DNA from 2 places in the Acidovorax sp. HDW3 genome. Region 2 is predicted to be linked to the other one. Evidence: predicted binding sites of a transcription regulator. Region 2 holds the regulator's gene; the other holds the start of a gene.
What was found. Region 2 encodes FNR, which switches genes on or off when oxygen is low (the NO sensors DNR and NnrR bind a similar motif). Its sites were predicted from a motif close to TTGATNNNNATCAA; they were not measured.
Positions count from the first base shown of each region.

Region 1: the regulator FNR is predicted to act here: its motif matches at 1,925-1,938, upstream of G7045_RS05570 (OmpW family protein).

Region 1 covers NZ_CP049885.1:1,238,512-1,244,056, reverse strand. Annotated here, with positions in the region: gene metE (5-methyltetrahydropteroyltriglutamate--homocysteine S-methyltransferase) at 1-1,193, shown strand, start outside; gene G7045_RS05570 (OmpW family protein) at 1,252-1,848, opposite strand; gene G7045_RS05565 (alkene reductase) at 2,052-3,152, shown strand; gene arsB (ACR3 family arsenite efflux transporter) at 3,251-4,276, opposite strand; gene arsA (arsenical pump-driving ATPase) at 4,297-5,545, opposite strand, start outside.
Region 2 covers NZ_CP049885.1:1,080,736-1,086,280, forward strand. Annotated here, with positions in the region: gene ccoO (cytochrome-c oxidase, cbb3-type subunit II) at 1-398, shown strand, start outside; gene G7045_RS04770 (CcoQ/FixQ family Cbb3-type cytochrome c oxidase assembly chaperone) at 410-547, shown strand; gene ccoP (cytochrome-c oxidase, cbb3-type subunit III) at 572-1,486, shown strand; gene ccoG (cytochrome c oxidase accessory protein CcoG) at 1,550-2,992, shown strand; gene G7045_RS04785 (FixH family protein) at 3,016-3,309, shown strand; gene fnr (fumarate/nitrate reduction transcriptional regulator Fnr) at 3,345-4,070, opposite strand; gene hemN (oxygen-independent coproporphyrinogen III oxidase) at 4,262-5,545, shown strand, end outside.

The DNA.
Region 1 (5,545 bases), 160 kb from region 2:
GCCAGGCGCTGCGCCAAGGCCGACCGGCCGTGGCAGCGGCGCTGGCGGCCAACGCCGCCGCCTTGGCAGCGCGGCGCAGCTCTCCGCGCGTGCACCGCCCCGAGGTGCAGGCCGCCGTGGCCGCCATCACCGCAGAGCTGGGCCAGCGCCACAGCCCCTACGCCCAGCGCAGCGCCGTGCAGGCGCAGGCGCTCAAGCTGCCGCCCTACCCGACGACGACGATTGGCAGCTTTCCGCAAACGCCCGACATCCGCCGCGCGCGCAGCGACTTCAAGGCCGGGCGTCTGGACGCGGCCAGTTACCAGGCCGCCATGCAGGCCGAGATAGCCCACAGCGTGCGCGTGCAAGAAGAACTGGGGCTGGACGTGCTGGTACACGGCGAGGCCGAGCGCAACGACATGGTCGAATACTTTGGCGAACAGCTCGGTGGCTACGCCTTCAGCCAGTTCGGCTGGGTGCAAAGCTACGGCTCGCGCTGCGTCAAGCCGCCGATTGTGTTTGGCGACATCACGCGCCCACAACCCATGACGCTGGACTGGATTGCCTACGCCCAGTCCCTGACCGACAAGCCCATGAAAGGCATGTTGACCGGCCCGGTGACGCTGCTCAACTGGTCTTTCGTGCGCGACGACCAGCCCCGGCGCAGCACCTGCCTGCAACTGGCGCTGGCCATTCGCGCCGAGGTGCAGGACCTGGAGCGCGCGGGCGTCAAAATCATCCAAATCGACGAAGCGGCGCTGCGCGAAGGGCTGCCGCTGCGCCGCACGCAATGGCCCGACTACCTGGACTGGGCGGTGCAGGCGTTTCGCATCGCCGCCAACGGTGTGGGCGATGCGACGCAAATCCACACCCACATGTGCTACTCGGAGTTCAACGACATCATTGCCGCCATTGCCCGCATGGATGCCGACGTCATCACCATAGAAACCTCGCGCTCGCAGATGGAGCTGCTCGACGCCTTTGAGCACTTTGCCTACCCCAACGCCATCGGCCCGGGGGTGTACGACATCCACTCGCCCAACATCCCCAGCCAGGCTGGCATGGTGCAACTGCTGCGCCAGGCAAGCGAGCGCATTGCCGCCAACCAACTGTGGGTCAATCCCGACTGCGGCCTCAAAACCCGCCAGTGGAGCGAGGTGCTGCCCGCCCTGCGCGCCATGGTGGCCGCCGCCCAGGCGCTGCGGGCAGCGTAAAAAAAGCCGGCGCTGCGGGTGGCGCAGCGCCGGCTCTCCCCATCGATGACTATGTAGCTTAGAAGCGGTAGCCCACGCCCACGCCGACCAGCACCGGATCGACCTTGAAGGTGCCAGCCTTGTTGCCACCGGCGTAAACGTCGGTCTTGATGTAAACCTTCTTCACGTCGAAGTTCAGCGACCACTGCTTGTTCAGCGGGATGTCAAAGCCCACTTGCAGCGCGGCGCCCCAGCTGTTGCGATCGACATCGGCAGCGCCACCAAGAACGTCCACGTTAGAGAAACGGGTGTAGTTGATACCGGCACCGACGTAGGGCTTGAAGCCGCCGAAGTTGGTGAAGTGGTACTGCGCCAGCAGCGTCGGCGGCAGGTGCTTGAGCGTGCCGATCTTGGCACCGTTGGAGCGCAGATCGTGCTTTTGCGGGTAGGTCAGGATCAGCTCGGCAGCGATGTTGGGCGTGAAAAAGTACGACACATCCAGCTCGGGGATGACCTTGTTGTTGATCGACAGGCCCAGGCCGGTGCTGTCACCGTTGGCGCTGTCGATGTTCACGGCGCGCACGCGCACCAGCCAGGGGCTTTGGCCCTGGTCGGCAAACGCAGCGCCAGAGGTCATTGCACACACAGCAGCCAAGGCCAGCAGACTTTTTTTCATGGTTCGGTCTCTTTGAGTGGTTGAACGGGGACGACCCCCGTGGAAACCATTAGGCCCATGAGCAAAATGGTCAATTTTGCTGTAAGTCAACAAACCGTTTGCGCCATATCAAGAGACACCAGGAGCTGGTTGGCGCACCCACAGCCCTTGAACCCCTGGCGCAGCGCCCCCATGTCCAGCCCTGCACTACAAGGAAGCACTCCATGGATCACCCTCTGAACGCCAACGCCCTGTTCCAGCCCCTGCAACTGGGCCGCACCCAGCTGGCCAACCGCATCGCCATGGCGCCGCTCACGCGCAACCGCGCCAACGACGCACTCGAACCCACGGCCATGACCGTGGAGTACTACCGCCAGCGCGCCAGCGCCGGCCTGATCATTGCCGAGGCGACGCAAATCTCCCCCAGCGCCCAGGGCTACACCCACACCCCGGGCCTGCACACGCCGGGCCAGATCGCCGCCTGGAAGCTGGTGACCGACGCCGTGCACGCGGCGGGCGGCAAAATTTTCGTGCAGCTGTGGCACACCGGCCGCATGTCGCACAACGCCTTCCAGCCGGGCGAAAAAGCACCGGTCGCACCTTCGGCCATCGCCGCCAAGGCCAAGACCTACATCGCCGGCCAGGGCTACGTGGACTGCGCCGTGCCGCGCGCGTTGGAAACGGCCGAAATCGCCGGCGTGGTCAACGACTTCCGCCAGGCGGCTGCCAACGCCATCGCGGCGGGTTTTGACGGCGTGGAAATCCACGGCGCGCACGGCTACCTGCTCGACGCCTTCCTGCGCGACGGCTCCAACCACCGCACCGACCAGTACGGCGGCAGCATTGAAAACCGCGCCCGCCTGCTGCTCGAAGTGATGGCCGCCGTCACGCAGGAGATTGGCGCCGAGCGCACCGGCATCCGCCTCTCGCCCGTCTCGCCGGTGAACGACTCGTCGGAGAGCCAGCCGCAGCCGCTGTTCGAGCATGTGGTGCGCGCGCTCGACAAGCTGCACCCGGTGTACATCCACGTCGTCGAAGGCCACACCGGCGGCCCGCGCGACAACGCCCCGTTCGACTACGCCGCGCTGCGCCGCCTGTACAAGGGCCTGTGGATGGTGAACAACGGCTACACACGCGAAATGGCCATCGACGCCATCGCCAGCGGCCGCGCCGACATGGTGTCGTTTGGCCGCGCCATGCTCACCACCCCCGACTGGCCGCGCCGCCTGCGCGAGAACCTGCCGGCCAACGCGCCCTTTGCCGACGCCCCGATCTACGGCGGCACCGGCCCGCACGGCTACACCGACTACCCGGCGCTGCCTTGAAACAAAAATAGCCTCTAGCGCCCGTCCAGCAAGCGCTAGAAGCTATTATTTTGATAGCACCGTACCCGACCCAAACCGCTGCGCCGGGTACCGCACACTCAGGCGTCCCACCGAAACCGCCCCTGGGAACGGTTGGCAATCGCCACCAGCGACAGCATCACCGGCACCTCCACCAGCACGCCGACCACGGTGGCCAGCGCCGCACCGGAGTTCAGGCCGAACAGGCCTATGGCCACGGCCACGGCCAGCTCGAAGAAATTCGAGGTGCCGATCAGGGCGCAGGGCGCGGCAATGCGGTGCGGCAGCTTCCACGCCCAGGCCCAGGCGTAGGCCAGCGCAAAGATGCCGTAGGACTGGAGCACGATGGGCAGCGCAATCAGGGCGATCAGCAGCGGCTGGTTCAGGATCACCGGCCCCTGAAAACCAAACAGCAGCACCACGGTCAGCAGCAGGCCCAGCATGGACAGGGGCTTGATGCCGGCGGTAAAGGCCGCCACGGCGCCGGCGCCGCCCCGGGCGATCAGGCGGCGGCGGGTGAGCACCCCGGCCAGCAGCGGCAAGACGATGTACAGCACGCCCGACAGCACCAGGGTCTCCCAGGGCACGGCGATGTCGGTCACGCCCAGCAGGAAGGCGACGATGGGCGCAAAGGCCACCACCATCACCAGGTCGTTGATGGTGACCTGCACCAGGGTGTAGCTGGGGTCGCCCCGGGTCATCTGCGACCAGACGAACACCATCGCCGTGCAGGGCGCCGCGCCCAGCAGAATCAGCCCGGCGATGTATTGCTGCGCATTGGCGGGCGCGATGATCCCGGCGAAAAAATAATGGAAGAACAGCACCGCCAGGCCCGCCATGGTGAAGGGCTTGATGAGCCAGTTGACCGCCAGGGTGATGACCAGGCCCCGGGGGCGCTGGCCCACGGCCTTGAGCGAGCCCAGGTCGATGGCAATCATCATCGGGTAGACCATGGCCCAGATCAGCACCGCCACCACCAGGTTGACCGAGGCATATTCGAGCCCGGCCAGGGCGCCGAACAGCCCCGGGGCCAGGTTGCCCAGGGCAACGCCCGCCAGAATGCACAGCGCCACCCAGACCGTCAGGTAGCGCTCGAAGAGGCCCATCGGCGTGTCGTCTGCGGGCTTCATGACGGTTTGCCCTGCACCAGCTGGCGCAGGCGCGCCACGCCCACGGGCTCCTCGGCCAGCAGCGGCACCACGGCGTAGCGCCGCGCGTGCTGCGTGGCCACGGCGTCGATCTCGCGCAGCTCGTTCTGCGCGCGCTGGCGCAGCAGCGGCGACTGCGGCTGCGCGGCGGCCACGCTGTTGTTGACCACCCAGGCCCAGGGTTCGATGCCCGCGCGGCGCAGGTCGTCCTGCAGGTGGGCGGCCTCCAGCACGGGCGTGGTCTCGGCCAGCGTGGCGATGAGCACCTTGGTCTGCCGGGGGTCTTGCAGCTGCATCATGGGCGTCGTGTAGTGCAGGCCGGTGCCCGCCATCTGCCGGGCGATTTCGCGGTGGTAGGCACCGGTGGCGTCGAGCAGCAGCAGGGTGTGGCCGGTGGGGGCCGTGTCCATGACGACGAACTTCCTGCCGGCCTCGCGGATGGTGCGCGAGAAGGCCTGGAAGACGGCGATCTCCTCGGTGCAGGGCGAGCGCAAATCCTCTTCCAGCAGGGCGCGGCCCTGGGCGTCGAGCGTGGCGCCCTTGGTGTCCAGCACCTGCTGGCGGTAGCGCGCCGTGGCCTCGTGCGGGTCGATGCGGCTCAGTGTGAGCTGGGGCAGCGTGCCTTCGAGCGTCTCGGCCAGGTGCGCGGCGGGGTCGGAAGTGCTCAGGTGCACGGGCAGGCCGCGCTGCGCCAGCTCCACGGCAATGGCTGCGGCCAGCGTGGTCTTGCCCACGCCGCCCTTGCCCATCACCATGACCAGGCCGTGGCCGTCGGCGGCAATGTCGTTCACCAGCGCCGCCAGATCCGGCGTGGCCAGCGTGGCGGGCAGCGCGGTGGCATCCATCTGGCCGGGGCTGGCGGCATCGGCCAGTAAATGCCGCAGGGCATCGAGCCCCACCAGGTTGAAGGGCTTGAGCACGATCTGGTCGCGCGGCAGGGCCTGCAGCGCGGGTGGAATGTCGGCCAGCGTGGCCTGCTCGCGCCGCACGATGGTGGCGGCCAGCGCGTCCTGCCCCACCGCATCAGCCGGGAACACGCCGTTGATCACCAGGTGCTGCTGCGACAGGCCGATGGCGGCCAGCTCCTCGTGGGTGCGCGCGGCCTCGCGCAGCGTGGTGCGCTGGGCGCGGGCCACCAGCACCAGGCGCGTGCGCCGCGGGTCGGCCAGGGCGGCCACGGCCTGCTGGTACTGGCTGCGCTGCTTCTCCAGCCCGGCCAGCGGCCCC
Region 2 (5,545 bases):
ACTCGCAGATGATTCGCCCTTTCCGTGCCGAGACGCTGCGCTACGGCCACTACTCGGTCGCTGGTGAGTTCGTGTACGACCACCCCTTCCAGTGGGGCTCTAAGCGCACCGGCCCGGATCTGCACCGCGTGGGCGGCAAGTACAGCGATGAATGGCACCGCATCCACCTGAACAATCCGCGTGACGTCGTACCTGAGTCGAACATGCCCGCCTACCCCTGGCTGGAGAAAAACATGGTCGATGCCGACAGCCTGCCGGCGCACATGCGTGCTCTGCGTAAGGTTGGTGTGCCTTATACCGACGAAGAAATCGCTGCCAGTTCGGCTGAAGTCAAGGACAAGACGGAGCAAGATGCCGTGGTGGCCTACCTGCAGGCCATGGGTCTGGCGCTTAAATAAAGGAGGCCTCCATGGATGTCAACACCATGCGTATCGTTGTAACCCTGTTGTCCTTTGCCCTTTTTATCGGCATTGGTGTCTGGGCGTACGCGCGCCGCAATCAGGCCCGCTTTGATGAGGCAGCACAGCTGCCCTTCCTGCAGGATTGACTACCACAGCAATGAGAAAAACCCATGAGTGATTTCACGAGTAATTTCTGGTCGTTTTATGTGACCGCGTTCACCCTGCTGGGTATCTTCGGCTGTCTGCTGCTGCTGTGGCTGACAGCGCGTAAGAAGGTCGAATCGGCAGCGGACAACACCACTGGCCACGTCTGGGACGAAGATTTGATGGAGATGAACAACCCCATGCCGCGCTGGTGGATGTGGATGTTCGTCATCACCGCCGTCTTTGGACTGGGCTACCTGGCGATCTATCCTGGCCTGGGCAAGTTCGCCGGCCAGCTCGGCTGGTCCACCAAGGGTCAGTATGAGGCCGAGGTAGCAAAGGCTGCCAAGGATCTGGAGCCGATGTACGCGCGCTTTTCCAACATGAAGCCCGAAGACATGGCCGGTGATGCCCAGGCCATGGCCATTGGTGAACGTTTGTTCATGAATAACTGCTCGCAGTGCCACGGTTCCGATGCACGCGGCGGCAAGGGTTTCCCGAACCTGATCGACGTTGATTGGCTCCACGGCGGTACGTCCGACAAAATTCACGAAACCATTGCCCAGGGTCGTGTGGGCGTTATGCCGCCCATGGCTGCTGCGGTGGGTTCGCCTGAAGATGTGCGCAACCTTGCGAACTATGTGCTCAGCCTTTCTGGTAGCCCGAATGACTCGTTGCGCGCTTCGCTGGGCAAGGAAAAGTTCGGTGCCTGCGCTGCCTGTCACGGTATGGACGGCAAGGGTAACCAGGCGTTGGGCGCCCCCAATCTGACCGATGACATTTGGCTGCACGGTTGGGGCGAAAACGCTATCATCGAACGGATCAACAAAGGCGTCACCAACCAGATGCCGGCGCAGCAAGGTCGCCTGACCGATGCGCAGATCAACGTCCTGACGGCCTACGTTTGGGGCCTGTCGAACAAGCCGGCACAAGCGCGGTAAAAACAAGGCGGCGCTCTCCAGGCGCCGCCTTTTTGTTTTCTTCTAGATTCCTTTCCACAGTCCATGACCTCGCCTGCTGGCAAGCCCCGCAAAGTTATTCCTATTGCCCCCGCCGAAGCACCCAAAGAAGGGGGCTTCGCGTCTTTCTACGAAGCCCATAAAAAGGTGTACCCACGCTCCATCAGCGGTGTGTTTGCCCGCTGGCGCTGGGTGATGGTGTTTCTCACACAACTGGTTTTCTATGGCCTGCCCTGGCTGCAGTGGGGGCAGCGCCAAAGCGTGCTCTTTGATCTGGAGGCCAAGCGCTTTTACCTTTTTGGCTTGGTGCTGTACCCGCAGGACTTCATCTACCTGACGGCGCTGCTCATCATTTCGGCACTGGCCTTGTTCTTGTTCACCGCCGTCGCCGGGCGACTGTGGTGCGGTTTTGCCTGCCCGCAAACCGTGTACACCGAAATTTTCATGTGGATCGAGCACAAGGTTGAAGGCGACCGCAGTGCCCGGATGCGCTTGGACAACAACGGCTGGACGTTCGAGAAAGTCTGGAAAAAATCACTCAAACAGTTTCTCTGGATCGCCGTTTCGCTCTGGACCGGGTTCACCTTCGTCGGCTATTTCGTGCCGATCCGTGAGCTGGGAGGGGAACTGCTGGCCTTGCAGGGCGGTTGGCAGATCTTCTGGGTCGGCTTCTATGGTTTCATGACCTACGGCAACGCCGGCTTCTTGCGCGAGCAGGTGTGCAAATACATGTGCCCCTATGCGCGCTTTCAAAGCGCCATGTTCGATAACGACACCATGGTCGTGAGCTACGACCCGGCGCGTGGTGAACCGCGTGCTCCGCGCAAAAAAACTGCCGATTACAAGGCCGACGGCCTGGGTGACTGCATTGATTGCTCGTTGTGCGTGCAGGTATGCCCTACGGGCATTGATATCCGCGATGGCCTGCAGTACGACTGCATTGGCTGCGGTTTGTGCGTTGATGCCTGCAATACGGTAATGGACAAAATGGAGTATCCCCAGGGCCTCATCCGTTACACCACGCAAAACGGCGTTGCCAAGGGGTGGAGCGGGCGCCAGATGCTGCGTCGCGTACTGCGTCCACGTGTGCTGATTTATTCTGGGGTGTTGTTGGTCATTAGCGCGGCCATGATTGCTAGCCTGGCAATGCGCGTGCCTCTGAAGGTGGATGTGGTGCGCGATCGTGCTTCGCTCTCGCGCTTGGTGGCCGGCGGCAAGCTGGAAAACAGTTTCAGCCTGCAGGTCATGAATGCTACTGAGCAAATGCACCGCTATCGTATCTCTGCGGTTGGGCTCGATGGCCTGGAGGTGGCGTCTGAACCCGAGGTCGAGGTCGAGCCGGCGCAGTCACGCTGGGTGGCTACACGCTTGCAAATTCCGTACGGTTCGGCAGCGCCAGGATCGCACACTATTTATTTCAAGGTTGAAGCCTTGGATGCGGCCCATGTACAGGTGCAGGAAAAAGCAGTTTTCCTGGTACCACGTTGATTTTTTAAAGGATAAGAGCTGTTATGAGTACAACCCACAGCCCCGCCGCTGCCCTCTCGGTACCGCCGGCCCAGCCATGGTGGAAATATGGCCATGTGTGGATGCTGATTGCCGGCCCTGCCGTGGTCATCGTCGCTGGTTTCGTCACCCTGTGGCTGGCCGTGCGCCAGCCCGATCCGGTGATTTCTGAGGACTACTACCGCCAGGGGCTGGAGATCAACAAAACGCTGGCTTCACAAGGAGAAAAGGGCTTGACGCCGGCGATGCAGGGACGTAACCACGCCGCTACGCCGGCAGAGGATGCCGTTGGACGTTAAAGGAGGGGGCGAGAAGCGCGTGCTACCAGTAGTTTTTATTGGCAGGCTTGCTGGTTGTTCACCAAGCGCTTGAGGGCATCGGTGCTGAGGATTTTCACGTGGCGCTGTTTGACTTCGACGATGCCCTCTTCGACGAATTTGGAGAAGGTGCGGCTCACGGTTTCGAGCTTGAGCCCGAGGTAGCTACCGATTTCTTCACGCGTCATGCGCAGTACCAGTTCAGACTGCGAAAACCCCCGGGCGTGCAAGCGCTGCACCAGGTTGAGCAAGAAGGCGGCCAGGCGCTCTTCGGCGCGCATACTGCCCAGCAGCAGCATCACGCCGTGCTCGCGCACGATTTCGCGGCTCATGATCTTGTGCACGTGGCTTTGCAGTGCCGTGACCTCGCGCGAGAGCTCCTCGATGCGGTCAAACGGCATGACGCAGACCTCGGCATCCTCCAGGGCCACGGCATCGCAGGTATGGTGGTCGTTGACGATGCCGTCGAGACCGATGATTTCGCCCGCCATTTGAAAGCCGGTCACCTGGTCGCGCCCATCCTCCGTTGCCACGCAGGTCTTGAAAAAGCCGGTGCGAATGGCGTAGAGCGAGGTGAACGACTCGCCGTTGCGAAACAAGGTGCTGCCACGCTTGATCTTGCGCCGCGTTGCCACAACGTCATCGATACGCTGCAGCTGCTGTTCGTTCAGCCCCACGGGCATGCACAGTTCGCGCAAATTACAGTTGGAACAGGCAACTTTGATGGTGGATTGCAAATTCATGTCGGCAAAAGAGGCAGTGTGAGCCGCCCCGGGTGTCGCTAGGCTGGCAATGCAGGGCATTGTCGGATGTCATCAAATAGCTGACGAACATCAAATTGTCGCAGATGCGACAGTCACCTGTTAAATTGATAGAAGTCAAGATGAAGCAGTCAAGGGTAAGGCATATTACCCTGGCATGCAAGGAAACCCTTATGACCGTTATTACCCCCGAACTGCTGCAGCGCTTTGATGTCTCCGGGCCAAGGTACACCTCTTACCCTACCGCAGACCGTTTTGTTGAAGCGTTTGGCCAGGAGGAATATGCCCTGGCTCTGCAGCAGCGCAAGTTGGGCACAGCCGCCAAGGCGCTGCCGTTGTCGCTCTATGTGCACATTCCGTTCTGTGAATCGCTGTGCTACTACTGCGCCTGCAACAAAATCATCACCAAGCACCACGATCGTGCCGATGTTTACCTGCGCTACTTGGCGCGTGAGGTCGATTTGCACACTGCCCATTGCGGTGTCGGCCAGCATGTCAGCCAGTTGCACTTTGGTGGTGGAACGCCCACTTTCCTTTCGGACGAGGGGCTGCGCGAGCTCATGGGCATGCTGCGGCGCAGCTTCACCTTTGTGCCTGGGGGCGAGTATTCGATCGAGGTCGATCCACGCACCGTCACGCCCGAGCGCCTGGGTCTGCTGGCTGAACTGGGCTTCAACCGCCTGAGCTTTGGCGTACAGGATTTTGACCCTGAGGTACAAAAAGCCGTGCACCGCATCCAGCCGGCTGAGCAGGTGTTCGAGCTGGTGGCGGCGGCGCGTCAGATTGGTTTTGACTCGGTCAACGTCGATCTGATCTACGGCCTGCCGCGCCAGACGCCCGAATCGTTTGACCGCACCCTGGCTCAGGTGGCGCAGCTGCGCCCGGATCGGATTGCGCTTTATGCCTATGCCCACCTGCCCGAGCGTTTCAAGGCGCAGCGGCGCATCATTAACACCGAGCTGCCGCCGGCCTCGGCCAAGGTCAACATGCTGGCGCGTTCGCTCGCCGCCTTTATGGATGCAGGCTATGTCTATGTGGGCATGGATCACTTTGCCTTACCTGAAGACGCGCTGGCTGTTGCCAAGCGCCAGGGCCGCCTGCACCGCAACTTCCAGGGCTACAGCACCCAGCCTGATTGCGATTTGATCGCTCTGGGTGTCTCCGCCATTGGCAAGGTGGGCGCCACCTACAGCCAAAATGCCAAGACGCTGGAGGAATACTACGATTTCATCGACCAGGGTCGCCTGCCCGTGGTGCGTGGCCTGGCTCTCTCGCGTGACGACTTGGTGCGCCGCACCGTCATCATGGCGCTGATGTGTCAGGGCGAATTGTTGTTTGAGCCGATGGATTCGGCCTGGCTGATTGACTCGCGCAGCTACTTTGCCATCGAGCTGGAGCAGCTGCGCGAAATGCAGGGTCAGGGCCTGGTCGAGGTCAACGACGATGGCGTCAAGGTC